Regions from separate parts of the Labrenzia sp. VG12 genome, predicted to be linked through region 2. Evidence: predicted binding sites of a transcription regulator. Region 2 holds the regulator's gene; each other region holds the start of a gene.
The links. Region 2 encodes PhoB, which activates phosphate uptake and scavenging genes when phosphate is short. Its sites were predicted from a motif close to TGTCATNNANCTGTCAT; they were not measured.
Positions count from the first base shown of each region.

Region 1: CHH27_RS01955 (DapH/DapD/GlmU-related protein) is a predicted target of PhoB. The motif match lies at 1,241-1,257, and genes of this name have one in related genera.
Region 3: CHH27_RS10420 (UDP-2,3-diacylglucosamine diphosphatase) is a predicted target of PhoB. The motif match lies at 1,189-1,205, and genes of this name have one in related genera.
Region 4: phnC (phosphonate ABC transporter ATP-binding protein) is a predicted target of PhoB. The motif match lies at 1,930-1,946, and genes of this name have one in related genera.

Region 1 covers NZ_CP022529.1:418,360-422,000, reverse strand. The annotation lists gene phnD (phosphonate ABC transporter substrate-binding protein) at 1-33, opposite strand, end outside; gene phnC (phosphonate ABC transporter ATP-binding protein) at 91-924, opposite strand; gene CHH27_RS01955 (DapH/DapD/GlmU-related protein) at 1,321-1,947, shown strand; gene CHH27_RS01950 (helix-turn-helix domain-containing protein) at 2,012-2,587, shown strand; gene CHH27_RS01945 (HD family hydrolase) at 2,659-3,279, shown strand; gene CHH27_RS01940 (STAS/SEC14 domain-containing protein) at 3,398-3,641, shown strand, end outside.
Region 2 covers NZ_CP022529.1:5,770,808-5,774,448, reverse strand. The annotation lists gene CHH27_RS26665 (aspartate aminotransferase family protein) at 1-524, opposite strand, end outside; gene CHH27_RS26660 (GcrA family cell cycle regulator) at 953-1,483, shown strand; gene phoB (phosphate regulon transcriptional regulator PhoB) at 1,929-2,627, opposite strand; gene phoU (phosphate signaling complex protein PhoU) at 2,708-3,403, opposite strand; gene pstB (phosphate ABC transporter ATP-binding protein PstB) at 3,434-3,641, opposite strand, start outside.
Region 3 covers NZ_CP022529.1:2,230,864-2,234,504, reverse strand. The annotation lists gene CHH27_RS27615 (hypothetical protein) at 1-207, shown strand, start outside; gene CHH27_RS10425 (SDR family oxidoreductase) at 235-1,014, opposite strand; gene CHH27_RS10420 (UDP-2,3-diacylglucosamine diphosphatase) at 1,251-2,054, shown strand; gene CHH27_RS10415 (glycosyltransferase family 1 protein) at 2,051-3,100, shown strand; gene CHH27_RS10410 (threonine/serine dehydratase) at 3,283-3,641, shown strand, end outside.
Region 4 covers NZ_CP022529.1:1,805,804-1,809,444, forward strand. The annotation lists gene phnE (phosphonate ABC transporter, permease protein PhnE) at 1-29, opposite strand, end outside; gene CHH27_RS08360 (phosphonate ABC transporter ATP-binding protein) at 22-837, opposite strand; gene CHH27_RS08365 (phosphate/phosphite/phosphonate ABC transporter substrate-binding protein) at 837-1,709, opposite strand; gene phnC (phosphonate ABC transporter ATP-binding protein) at 2,008-2,829, shown strand; gene phnD (phosphonate ABC transporter substrate-binding protein) at 2,918-3,641, shown strand, end outside.

The sequences.
Region 1 (3,641 bases), 630 kb from region 2:
GGCCAGCGCAGCAACTTTAGCAACGATTTTCATGTGGGACACTCCCCGAGAGTTCTCAAACTTGATGACGTCATAAGGTATGCAGCCGGATCAGACCGCTGCTGCCGCCGGGGTCATCGCACCAGCGGATTCTTGTGCGCCGGACTTGCCGGCATCGATGGCAGTTGAGGTTGCTGCCTCGTTGAAGCTTTCATCGGCGCCGTAGATCTCACGTGCCACATTCGTGGTAAGTTCTTCGGGCTTGCCGTCAAAAACGATGAAACCGTCCCGCATGCCGATCACGCGGTCGCAATAGCTGCGGGCGGTGTCGAGTGTGTGCAGGTTGCAAAGCACGATCTTGTTGTCGCGCTCATGAATTTCGCGCAGCGCATCCATGACGATCTTAGCGTTCATCGGATCGAGCGAGGCGATCGGCTCATCGGCCAGGAACATATGCGGGTCCTGCATCAGGGCCCGTGCAATGGCGACGCGCTGTTGCTGACCGCCGGACAGTTCTTCTGCCCTCTTGGTCGCTTCCTGCGCAATGCCGAGGCGGTCAAGCGCGGCAAGCGCCGTGTTCACATCATCTGCACTGAAAACGTTGAAGAGGCTTTTCAAGGTGCCGTGGCCATTCAGCCGTCCGAGCATCACATTGGTGCAGACATCGAGGCGCGGGACCAGATTAAATTGCTGGAACACCATGGCGCAGTCGCGCTGCCAGCGGCGCATCATGCCACCGCGCAGGCCGAGAATGTCGCGGCCCTCAAACAGGATCTGACCGGAGGTCGCCGGCGTCAGCCGGTTGATCATGCGCAGCAAGGTGGATTTGCCGGCGCCGGAGCGGCCAATAATGCCGACCATCTGTGGCTGGTCGATATTAAAACTTACTTTGTTGACCGCGGTCCGAGACCCGAAGGTCTTGGTGACTTCCTGAAACTGAATCACGCGCCAGCCCTGTCCGTGTTTGTTCGTATTGCTGGGCGACAAGAGCCATTGAACCGTTACATTTGGATGACAGTCCCTTGACTGAAACGTCAAAAATTTATGACAGATCAATGACATGCCGCTGCGTTAAACGGATTCCGGACCGTGACACGGCTGGATTTCCGCAACGCGCTCAGGGCTTTCGGACCATCGTGACCATCTCTTCGGCCATCAAAGTTTTTCAAGAATGATTTGCCGCCAATCTAAATATTCACATGTCCGGGCCGTCCAATGGCGGCTGTTCACAAGTTGAAAAAACTGAAAACAGTCACAGGACCGTCATTAAACTGTCATTGATCTTGCCTGCCGACCGTCTACAAACCGGTCCCGCCTCTCACATCAAACATCGGAAACACCATGTCAGCGCCGCACCAGAAGCCCAGCCTCACCGAAGCCCCGAATGTTCATCCCGATGCCAGTGTGATGAATTGCGAGCTTGGGATCTGGACGGAAGTCGGCGCCCACACGCATATGCGGGAAAGCCAGATGGGCGACTATTCCTACATCGTCCAGGACGGCGATGTTGTCTGGTCGACCATCGGCAAATTCTGTTCGATTGCGCGCCGTGTGCGGCTCAATCCGGGCAATCACGCCACCTGGCGCGCCTCCCAGCACCATTTTACCTATCGCGCTGCCGCCTATGGACTCGGTGAGGATGACGGTGACTTCTTCCAATGGCGCAAGGACGACTGGGTCACCCTCGGCCACGATGTCTGGATTGGCCACAATGTGACGGTGCTGGCCGGTGTCACGATCGGCACGGGCGCCATTGTTGCGGCCGGTGCGGTCGTTTCCAAGGATGTTGCTCCCTATACGGTGGTCGGCGGTGTCGCCGCGAAGGAAATCAAGCGACGCTTCACGGCCGAGCAGGAACAGGGCCTGATGGATGTTGCCTGGTGGGACTGGAACCACGACCAGCTGAAGGAACGGCTTCCGGATTTCCGTAGTTTGTCCATCGATGCCTTTATCGAGAAGTATCGCTGACCCGGATCGGGCATGCGCCTCGGAGTGAGCTGATTTCGCCGCCGATTCGCGTTAGACTTGGCGTATGCCCACTGTAACTGCCGTTCTCCAGACCAGTCTCGGCCCATCTCTTCGGCGATGGCGGGCGCTGAACCGCGTCAAGCAAGAGGTGCTGGCGCATGAGCTCGGCGTCTCCCAGGCGCGGATCTCCAGATGGGAAAGTGGCCATGCCCAGCCTGACGGCCGGCACCTTCTGAAAATCACCCAGCTGCTGCGCGCACGCCCCTCAACTGCGGCGGACCGGGCGTTGCTTGACCTTGTGAGCCGCTCGTCCGATTCCGTCCACCTCGTCTGTGACCTGACCCACAGGCTGCTGGCAATGTCAGCTGGCCGCGAGAAGGAACGGCGCGCTCCGGTGTCGGAATACTTGAATCGGCCTTTGTGGCGCTTTGCCTCCGACGGCATCCGGGCGGCCGAGCAATCGCTGGCAGAAAATGGCTGGTACGAGCCGGACGGTCCGGACATCCTGTACAAAACCGAGCGGGTCGAGTTTCCCGAGATGACCATTCCGGAATGCTCTGTCCGTATCTCCCGTCTTCCCCTCGCCGACGGCAGCTTTGCACGACTGGTGCGTGCGGATCGTACATCTGCGATGTCATAGGTGCGTGGGAGGGCGGTGCATAATTTATTCACACGCTCGCTGCCGATCCGCCAGGTCGCTATTTTTGGCGTATGGACAAAACACTTCACCAAAATGAACCCGCAGCTATCTCCTGCGAAAGACTGACCGGCCTTCTTGCCTTCCTCCAGGCTGCAGAGCAGTTGAAAGACACGCTGCGCTCCGGGACGACACGCAGCGGCCGGCCCGAAAGCACGGCCGAGCACAGTTGGCGCCTCGCACTGATGGTGCTTGTTTTTGAGAAGGACCTGCCAGGTCTCGACATACCCAGACTGTTGAAACTGTGCCTTGTCCATGACCTTGGCGAGGCTATCTCCGGTGACGTCCCCGCCCCTTCGCAAACGGCTGAAGATGATCGTGAGGAACGGGAACGTCGGGACTTTCGCTCCCTGTGTGCAACTCTCCCGCAGGACACCGCGTCCGAATTGCTGGCGCTTTGGAATGAGTATGCAGCGGCGGAGACAGCTGAAGCCTGCCTTGCCAAGGCCTTCGACAAGCTGGAAACGATGTTACAGCACCTTCTGATGCCGGAGGGTGACGTGATCTTTTACGAATTCAACCTGCATTATGGCCGCGACAGGACCGATTGGTCTCCCCTCACGCGCCAGATCCGCGAGATCATCGACGGCAGGACATCCGAACGCCTCGGCACAATGGACCGAAAGCTGGGGTAATGCCGACAGGCATTCTAAGCAGTAACCCTGAGAGGGCTCTCGGACCTTGATTGCCCTTCTGGCATGCCCCTATCCTTCTTCAAGTTGCATAGCTTACCGACCTGACGGAGGACCTGCCATGTACACAATCCTGCCCCGCAGCCGGGACGCCGTTCTGGGCGTCGAGATATCCGGGAAGATCACGCTGGACCAGGAAAAGGAGCTGATCGCCAAGGCCGAGGAACTGATTGAGGATCATGGCAAGATCAGCGTGCTGGTGGTGATTGGCGAACATGCAGGTGTGTCCTTCGAGGCCGCTGCCGCGGACATCAAATGGGTGCTGGCAAACATGCAGTACTTGAACAGGGTCGCGATTGTCACCG
Region 2 (3,641 bases):
TGCGGGCCGATGGCCGCCTTCAGGGCTTCCAGGTCGTTGGCGGGCACCTGGTCGAAACCGGGCGCCTTGGGGCCGAACCCTTCCAGGTATTTCGCCTGACCACCGGCAGCAATCGTTGCAATGGTCCGGCCGTGAAAGGCCCCCTCGAAGGTGATGATGTGAAAGCGTTCAGGCTGGCCCTTGTCATACTGGTAACGACGCGCGCATTTGATCGCCGCTTCCATGGCCTCGGCGCCCGAGTTCACGAACAGGGCCTTTTCGGCAAATGTCGCCTCGCACAGACGCTGCGCCAGCCGTTCCCCTTCCGGGATCTGGTGCAGGTTGGAAATGTGCCAGAGCTTGGCGGCCTGGTCCTGGAGGGCTTGCACCAGATGCGGATGGCTGTGGCCGAGAGAATTGACCGCGATGCCGGAACCGCAATCGAGGAATCGTCGGCCGTCTTTCGTGACAAGCCAGACACCTTCCCCATGATCGAAAGACAGGTTCGATCTTGCGTAATTTCCGAATAGTGCAGTCGCGGACATAACCTCTTTTATCTCCTCAAGAACGCCCAAATGGCCCCAACGTCACCTTGACGCGGGACCGGCACCTTGTCAGATGCGTTCGGGCCAAAACGCAACGTGCCGCCCGATGAGGCGGCACGCAGCGGAAGTCTTATACACCGCCCCCACCATGGACTGTCAATGGAAATGCCGCTCCAGGGTCGCCGAGGACAGATTTCGTAAAAGTCTCAAGGGCATCGCTTATTTGGGGAAAAGTCCCTTCATCCCCAACTGGTTTGGGTCAAACGGTTGCCTGATAAATTAACGTTATTGTAACCTCTGGGACATCGAACACGAGATCTCGTGCGGCAAATCACTTAGAGGCACTAGATATGCCATACTTAGGCATGCACGCGCATGCTTAACACGGGGTTAATGGCCGCAAGGCGGTCAAATAAAAGGGTGCGGCAATGAGTTGGACAAACGAACGGGTCGAGCTTCTCAAGAAGCTTTGGAGCGAAGGCTTGAGTGCAAGTCAGATCGCTGGCGAACTGGGTGGTGTGACCCGAAACGCCGTGATCGGCAAAGTGCATCGCCTTGGCCTGTCCGGTCGCGCGAAATCCTCTTCCTCCAGCGCCAAGCCGCGCCGGCCGCGGACGGCCGCTCCCAGCAGCGCTGCTCCCAAGAAGCCAACGCAGCAACCACAGAGCATTGGTGCGACGGCCCTGAAAGCCGATATCACGCCGGCTCCGGTTGTCGAAGCCAAGCCGGAAATCGAACCGATCGCCGATGTGGTGCCGATCTCCCAGCGGGCAACGATCCTGACGCTTACCGAGCGGACCTGCAAATGGCCGATCGGCGATCCGGCGACCGACGACTTCTATTTCTGCGGCCGCCAGTCCGAAGCCGGTGTCCCCTATTGCACCTACCACTGCAAGATCGCTTACCAGCCGGTCGCCGACCGTCGGCGTGACCGCAAGGTGGTCGCCAAGGCCGGATAACGGCAGCACCTCAAAGGGCTGCCCTTGTTGAAAGCCCGCCAATCGGCGGGCTTTTTCTTTTTGCGGTTTTTGGCGGCAGGAAGCTGCCGTTTCCGCCATCGTCGTGCCACGGCCAGTCCATGGCGTCCATGCCAGTGCCTTTGGCGAACGTATGGCCCTGCGCAACCGGACCGTCACGGCGTGGCTTGCCGGATCAGGTCCGGCAATGACGGAGCTGAGGCTGGGGTCCCTGTCATGGCCTTCCTTACCTCACTTCAGCCACGCAACGCGTCTGCCGGGATCCTGAAAGCCCAGCGTTCGCCCCTGACCAAATTTGAGAGAAACCGAAAGCTCGCCGGTCCTGGATTTCCGCTTCGCTGCATCCGGAATGACGATGAACTAGGAATATCAAATACAAAAGCCCGCCAAGGGCGGGCTTTTAGATGTCTTGCTCCACGGTCAGCGCTCAGGCGCTGGCCGAGAACTGGTCATTGAAGGCGTAACCGGCACCGCGCACAGTGCGGATCGGGTCCTTGGCCTTGCCCCGGTTGAGCGCCTTGCGGAGCCGGCCGACATGAACGTCCACGGTGCGTTCGTCCACGTAGACATCATGGCCCCAGACACCGTCGAGCAACTGCTCGCGCGAGAAAACGCGGCCGGGCGACGTCATCAGGAATTCCAGAAGGCGGAATTCGGTCGGACCAAGATGGATTTCCTTGGTGTTGCGACGAACCCGGTGCGTTTCCCGGTCGAGCTCGATGTCGCCGGACCGCAGCATGGTCGACACCACTTCCGGGCTAGCCCTGCGCAGGATGGCGCGCACGCGTGCCATCAGTTCCGGAACGGAAAAAGGCTTTACCACATAGTCGTCGGCGCCGGTCGACAGGCCCCGGATGCGCTCAGCCTCTTCGCCGCGGGCTGTCAGCATGATGACAGGCAGACGCTCGGTATCTTCTCGCGCGCGCAGACGGCGGCAGAGTTCAATACCGGACAGGCCCGGCAGCATCCAGTCGAGCAGAAGCAGGTCGGGCAGGCTTTCCCGCAGGCGGATTTCGGCCTCGTCCCCACGGACACACGATTCAACCGCATATCCTTCGGCTTCCAGATTGTATCTCAACAGAAGGCTGAGGGGTTCTTCGTCTTCGACGATGAGCACCTTCGGCATGCATTCGCTCCAATTTCAGCAACCGGCGCAGGGTGAAGGTTGTTGCGCCGGTCGGACCGCTACCGCGACAGGTGTCGAAACTAGGCCGCGCCCGTCTCGTCCACCTTGGCGCGTTCTTCCGGCAGACGATCGCCGGTCACCATGTAGTAGACGTTTTCCGCGATGTTGGTCGCGTGGTCACCGATACGCTCGATGTTCTTGGCGCAGAACAGCAGATGGACGCACTGGGTGATGACCCGCGGGTCTTCCATCATGTAGGTCAGCAACTCGCGGAACAGCGAGGTATAGATCGCATCCACTTCAGCATCGGCTTCCTGGACCTTGCGCGCCGTTTCCGCGTCCTTGCGGGTATAGGCGTCCAGAACCTGCTTCAGCTGAGACAGCGCCAGTTCGGTCATGTGTTCCACACCGATGGCGAGTTTCTTGGACTGCAGATCACTGTCGATGGCGATCACGCGCTTGGCCACGTTTTTGGCCAGATCGCCGACACGTTCCAAGTCGTTGGCAATACGGGTTGCAGCCGTGACTTCCCGCAGATCCTGCCCCATGGGCTGACGGCGCGCGATGATCTCTATCAGCTTGATCTCGACTTCCTGATGCAACGCGTCCAGGCGCACATCGTTCGCGATCGTGGTCTTGGCCAGATCCAGGTCCTGCGAAACCAGAGCATGGACCGCGTCGGCGAAGGCTTTTTCTGCCAGACCGCCCATTTCGGCGATCTTGCCGGCCATAGCCGTCAGTTCCTCGTCATAAGCCGAGACTGTATGTTCAGACATCCTGTGTCCCCTTCAGAATTCGAAAAGCGCTTAGCCGAAGCGGCCAGTGATGTAGTCCTGCGTACGCTTGTCCTTCGGGTTTGTGAAGATGTCCTCGGTCGGACCTTCCTCAACCAGAATGCCAAGGTGGAAGAACGCGGTGCGCTGAGACACACGAGCAGCCTGCTGCATGGAGTGCGTCACGATCACGATCGTGAAGTTTTCGCGCAGTTCGTCGATGAGCTCTTCAACCTTGGCC
Region 3 (3,641 bases), 2.4 Mb from region 2:
CATGGCGGAAGGTGCGATACGTCCAACCTTTGCACGATTGTTTCAAAAGTGGGCACAGAGCTCCGACATACCTGCCAAAGCACGCGTGGTGGCAGCGGTGGAGCGCTTGTTCAAAAGCAAGAGGATCAATTTGTGCTCGTGGGGATCAATGAAGGCAGCGACGCCACCGGCGTCGTGGCGTCGAACCTCGGCATAAGCTTTCGATGACCTGTGTGAGAGGGAGGCTCTCCGCCCTCAAAACGCCGCGGGGTAGAGCCCGCCATCCATCAGGATGTTCTGGCCGGTGATGTAGCCGGCGTGCCGGGAGCACAGGAAGGCACAGGTCTGGCCGAATTCTTCCGCATTGCCGAAGCGTTTGGCCGGAATGCCGGCGGCCTGTTCCGCGCGGATGTCGTCGAGGCTCCTGCCGGTCTGTTCAGCCGTGCGCGTGAAGCCACCCTTCAGCCGGTCGGTATCCATCTTGCCAGGGAGCAGGTTGTTGATCGTGATGCCGTGCGGGGCAAGCTGGCGGCAGACACCCGCCAGAAAGGCCGTCAGGCCGGCGCGCGCGCCGCTGGAGAGGTCGAGACCCTCGATCGGCATCTTGACGGAGAGCGAAGTGATGTTGACGACACGGCCGAAACCGCGTGCCTTCATGCCGGGCGTTACCGCCTGGATCAGCTCTACCGGCGTTACGAAATTCTGAATCGCACCGCTGATCAGCGCCTCGCGATCAAGCTCGGTATAGTCCTTGCGGGGCGGGCCACCGTTGTTGTTGACCAGAATGTCGGGGTCGGGACAGGCGGCAAGCAGGGCCTGTTGGCCTGACTGGGTCGAGACATCGGCCGCAACAGCGGTGACGTCAACGCCGAAGCGGGTCTCCAGTGCCGCCCGCGTCTCCGCCAGAACAGCTTCGTCGCGCCCGTTCAGGACGACGGAACAGCCGGCTTCGGCGAGCGCCTCGGCGCAGCCCCGGCCGAGCCCGCGGCTGGATGCGCAGATGATTGCTTTTTTGCCCTTCAGTCCAAGGTCCATGGAATGTCTCCCGTCCGATCACTTTAAGCGTCTTTGTGGACGCTCAGGTCGCGCAGTGTCAAACGGGAAGCTGCTACGGGCCTGCCGCTGAGACATCGCGATGTAAATCCGGCGCGTGTCCACGTATTAATCATGAAGGCGGAAAACAAAATCAGGGAAGGAAGACGGCTTAATTGTCATAATAGTGATACTTGAATCGCGTCTATAGCGCCCCAATAGGAATTTGGAGAATTGCCATGTCGACCGCCGAGGGATCGCGGCATTACCGGGCATTGTTTCTGTCGGACGTTCATCTTGGCACGCGCGGCTGCCAGGCGGAGATGCTGCTCGACTTTCTGAAGGATCACGACGCCGAGACCATCTACCTGGTCGGCGATATCGCCGATGGCTGGCGGTTGAAGCGGTCCTGGTACTGGCCGCAACTGCACAATGATGTGGTTCAGAAAATCCTGCGCAAGGGCCGCAAGGGAGCCCGGATCATCTATATCCCCGGCAATCACGACGAGTTCCTGCGCAGTTTTCTCGGTACCCATTTCGGTGGTGTCGAGGTGACCGACAGCATCATTCACGAGGCCGCCAACGGCAAGCGCTACCTGGTGATCCACGGCGATCAGTTCGATGTAGTTATCCGGCACGCCAAGTGGCTGGCCTTTTTCGGCGACAAGGCCTATGTGACCGCCCTTGGCATCAACACCTGGGTCAATTTTGTGCGCAGGAACCTTGGACTGACCTACTGGTCCCTGTCCGCCTGGGCGAAGCTGAAGGTGAAAAACGCCGTAAGTTTCATCGGCCGGTTCGAAGAGGCGCTGTCCGACGAAGCGCGCCGGCAGGGGGTTGACGGTGTGATCTGCGGTCACATCCACCACGCGGCCGACAGGGATCTCGACGGGATCCACTATATCAATACGGGTGACTGGGTAGAGAGTTGTACAGCGGTCGCCGAGCACCATGATGGCACGTTTGAGGTGATCAGATGGGTGGACAAGACCCAGACGAAAGCGGTGCGGCCGAAATCCAAGGAAGCACCGGTCGCCGCATGAGTTCCATTCTTATCGTGACGGATGCCTGGCATCCGCAAATCAACGGCGTGGTCCGCTCGCTGGAACGCACCGCGGAAGAGCTTGAGGCCATCGGTGTCAGGGTCGAAGTGCTGTCCCCGCAGGAATTCAAGACCCTGCCGTGCCCGACCTATCCAGAAATCAGGCTGTCCCTGACCCATCGCGGCATCGTTCGGCGCAAGATCGAAGAACATGGCTGCGAGCACCTTCACATTGCAACAGAAGGACCGCTGGGTCTGCTGGCCGCCAGTGTTGCGAAAAAGACCGGGCGTCCGTTCACGACCAGCTACCACACCCGGTTTCCCGAATATGTTTCCGCGCGGTTGCCGGTTCCCCTGGCCTGGTCCTACAGCTGGCTGCGGCGGTTCCACAATGCCGGCTGTGGCTGCATGGTGGCCACGCGCTCGCTGGAACAGGACTTGCGGGACCGCGGTTTCAACAACCTGATGCGCTGGTCCCGGGGTGTCGACGAGCAGCTTTTCAAGCCCTATGAGGGCTCGGTTCTGCCTGAAGAGTTGCCGCGCCCCGTTTTCATGTATGTCGGGCGGGTCGCCGTTGAAAAGAACATCAAAGCCTTCCTGGATCTCGATCTGCCCGGTTCGATGGTGGTCGTCGGCGACGGGCCACAACTGGACAGCCTGCGCCGGGAATATGCAAAGGTCCATTTCACCGGGGCCAAGGTGGGCGAGGAGCTTGCCCGCCACTATGCCGACGCGGACGTGTTTGTCTTCCCCTCGCTGACAGACACCTTTGGCAACGTGATGCTGGAGGCACTCGCCTGCGGTGTTCCGGTGGCGGCCTATCCGGTCATGGGGCCGCTCGACGTGATAGGTGACACCGGTGCCGGCGTGCTGTCCGAAGATCTTCGCGAGGCCGCGATCGCCTCTCTGGACATTCCCCGGGATCATTGCCGGAAAATCGCCCTGAATTATACCTGGGCCGCCAGCGCGCGTCAGTTCCTGGACAATTGCATCGAGGCGCGGGACATCTACAACAGCGTCCACGGCGACGCCAAGGCCGCCGAGTAACTCCCGGCTGGTCCCGTCTTCGCAAACGGCTAAATTGACACCCGGACAATTTCCTGCTGGCGCGGTCCGCTCTCCTGTGAAATTTCTTTGCTGAATGCCAGCCCCTGGTGGCGGGCCGGTTATTCGCGTGCCCAGGCATGGCGGATGGCTGTTTTCTGTTTCAGAACCAAGAAAGAGCTCACATGACGGACCTCCACTCCCAAGTCGTTGAAACGTCCCCTGCGGCGGTGTCGATCGATGACATCCGCGCTGCTGCCGAGCGCATCCGCGGTGAAGCGGTGGTGACACCGGTCCTGCGGCATCCGGCTCTGGATGCGGCGGTCGGGGCCACCGTTCTGATCAAGCCCGAGAACCTTCAGCGCAGCGGGTCCTTCAAGTTTCGTGGCGCCTTCAACCGCCTTAACCTGATCCCGGCGGCGGACCGGCCGCGGGGCGTTGTGGCCTGTTCTTCCGGCAACCATGCCCAGGGTGTGGCGGCAAGTGCGCAGCTGCTCGGCATGCCGGCGACCATCGTCATGCCCGCAGATGCGCCCGCGATCAA
Region 4 (3,641 bases), 2.0 Mb from region 2:
CGGGATTTGATGTTTGCTGTCTCAGCCATAGTGCTTGCCCATATCGGCCGCGTTCAGCGCACCGCTTCTCTCGTCCAGCACGATCGCGCCCTGCTTGATGGCCAGAACACGGTCCGAATAGTCGAGCGCCTGCTGCACATTGTGCGAGGTGAACAGGAGCGTAATGCCTTCTTCACGGGTCAGCTGGTGAAAGAGATCCATCACCTCCTGCCCGGCGACCGGGTCGAGACTGGCCACGGGCTCGTCCGCCACGATCATCTTTGGCTGCTGCATCAGAGCCCGGGCAATCGCGACGCGCTGAGACTGGCCACCGGACAGCTGATCCGCGCGTTTCAGCGCGTGGTCAGCCAGGCCGACACGTTCCAGGCAGGCCATGGCCCGGTCTCTCAGACCGGAGGTGGCCAGAAAATGGGTCCAGCCACGCACCCCGCCCCTGCGGCCGAGATTGCCGTGAATCACATTTGTCAAAGCCGACACACGCGGCACGAGATTGTGTTTCTGGAAAACAAAGCCGACATCGGCCCGGACGGTCCTGAGCTGACGCAACCCGGCGCTTGTAATGTCCTGATCAAAAAGCGAGATGGATCCGGTCTCCGGCTCCAGGAGGCGCAGGGCACACCGTAGAGCGGTCGACTTGCCTGCCCCGTTCGACCCGATCAGGGCGACGGATTCCCGTTGATGAACGGCAAAGGAAACGCCGCGCAACACCGGCCGGTTCTTTCCGAAGCTCTTGCAAAGCCCCGTCACTGACAGCTCGCAGGCGCGCGAGGCAATCTCTTTGGCAACGGGAACCACCGGCGCCGGAGCGCCGATGGTCTGAAACTGGGCCTGGGCCATTATTCGCCGATGAAGTTGTCGTATTGCGGGAAGCCGGCGGTGGTATACATGGAGCGCACCAGGTCATAGGCACCATCTTCGATGGCAACCAGGTCCATGCCGCCATACTTGTCATTCTCTTCATGCGCGAGAATGCCGGCGATGATCGCATCCTTGTTGTCCAGGATGGCCTTGCGCACGCCTTCGGCCTTGGCCGGGTCGACATGGGAAGCAACCATCAGCATGTCGTTCGGCAGATCGCCGGACCGTGCGATCACGCGGAAGAAACCGTTCGGTACGCTCTCGTCCTTGTTACGCACCCGCAGCCAGGAATTGTGGTTGGTGCCGATCGCCGCGACGTCGCCCTTCTTGAGGGCTTCATGCGCAATGTTGCGAGAGGTGTGCAGCTTGTTGACGTCCTTGACCGGATCAACGCCATAGTCGGCCATCAGCTGCATCGGGCACAGCATGTTGGATGTGGAACCGATGTCACCGAAGGCAACCTTCTGGCCTTTCAGATCGGCCGGGCGGGTGATGCCGCTGTCGGCACGAACGACGATCGCACAGAAGTAGTCCGGACGGCCGAGACCGATCAGCGGGGTGGCTTCCGTCAGCTTGTTGATGACGATGTATTCAGCCGGACCGGTGACGACAAAATCAACGCGTTTTGCGCGCAACGCTTCGGCGGCTGCCGTCCGGCTGGTGACCGGAAAGAACTCGAATGTGTGGTCGGTGGCATTTTCCAGAGCCTGCTTGAACGGCCCCCATTCCAGCTGCAAGCGCTCAAGGCCCTCAACGTCGGTGACGGCAAGTTTGAATGTGTCGGCAAAAGAAGACGTAAGCGATACAGCCAGGGCTGCAGCCGCGATGGCGGCGGTTTTCAAAAAACGCATGTCGGAAGCTCCTGTTGTTGCCGGGTCAGGTCCGGCAAGGCGCGTGGAGCGTAACGACAAGAGCGGCGTCGAAAATGAACTTATTGTGTAGAAATGACGACAATTACGACAGTAAAACTGACCTGATTTCCAATGACACAAAATACAATTTGATATTACGCTTCAGATTCATGATTTTATTTTTTCACCGGCAAACAAATACATCGAGACTGTCGTAAAACTTCATAAAAGTATAATCATATAGACATCTGCCAAGCGCAGATTTTTGCTAGGTCGCACTCCGGTTTTGGAGGGCGTAATGCTTGTCATTGAGCAATTATCGAAGAAATTCGGGGACCTGACCGCAGTGGACGCAGTGTCCCTGGCAATCCCCAAGGGACAGATGGTAGGCGTCATCGGACGCTCGGGCGCAGGCAAGTCGACCTTGCTGCGCATGATCAACCGGCTGACAGATCCGAGCACCGGCACGATCGTCAATGACGGCCAGGATATCACCGCCCTGAAAGGCCGTGACCTGCGCCTTTGGCGGGCCTCCTGTGCCATGATTTTCCAGCAGTTCAATCTGGTGGAACGGATGGATGTGCTGACCAATGTCATGGTCGGCCGCATCGCCCATACGGGTTTCCTGCGCTCCATGAGCCGCAGCTTTACCGACGAGGATCGGACACGGGCCATTGAGGCGCTGGATCGGCTGGATCTCGCCCCCCAGGCCCTGCAGAGGGCCGGGACGCTGTCCGGCGGCCAGCAACAGCGTGTCGCCATTGCCAAGGCACTGGTTCAGAACCCGCGCATCATGCTGGCAGATGAGCCCATCGCTTCGCTCGACCCGGCCAATGCCACCCGCGTGATGGACGCGCTACGCGAAATCAACCGAACGGACGGTCTCACGGTGCTGGTCAATCTGCACACGCTGGATACGGCCCGCGCCTATTGTGAACGCATCATCGCCATGCGCGATGGCCGGGTGCATTTCGATGGCACGCCGGAGGCGCTCACGACCGAACGCGTCCGTCAGATCTATGGCACCGACACGCTTGGCGCCGACATCGACGAGAGCGTGACTTCTACCGCAATCACAGACGTTTCGTCCCAGCCCGCCAGGCAGGCGGTTGGGGCCTGACCGCGCCAGGCCGGGCTTCCCGATCAAGCGCAACAGGGCGGCATGTGCCGCCGATGAGCCGGATATCCGGCGCAACAGGAGCATCACCATGAAGGCACTCTTCGCAGCAGCAGTTTCCGCAGTCGTTCTGGCCGCCTCCCCGGCCCTGGCTGACAGCTGGAAAGACCAGTACAAAACCCTCAAGTTCGGCATTCTGTCCGGCGAAAACGAGAAAGACCGGATCGCTCGCTACAAGCCATTTGAAGAATATCTTGAAAAGGAACTCGGCGTCGAAGTCGAGATCTTCACCGCCGGCTCCTATGACGGTGTGATCCAGGCGATTGCCGCCGACCAGATCGAATTCGCGTTCCTTGGCTCGTCTTCCTATGCAGCTGCCTACACCGAAACCAATGGCGGTGTCGTTCCGCTCCTGACCCGTCTCAACAAGGACGGTTCCACCGGTTACTACTCCGTCGTGATGGTTCGTTGCGACAGCGGCTACACCTCCCTGGACGATCTCAAAGGCAAGGTCCACGCGTTTGCCGATCCGGATTCCACGTCGGGCTTCGCCGTGCCCTACTTCAACATGGTTCAGCAGGGCTACGACCCGAAAACCCACTTTGCCGCCATCCCGTTCTCCGGTGGCCACGAGACCGGCGTTCTCGGTGTTGTCAACAAACAGTATGACAGTGCCGCCACCTGGCAGAACAACGCCACCGATGGCCGCTGGCAGCGCATGATCACCAAGGGCATGATCGAAGAAGGCGTCGTCTGCCCGATCTGGGAAAGCCCTGAAATCACGAGCGGCCCGTTCACCGCCCGCGTCAATCTGC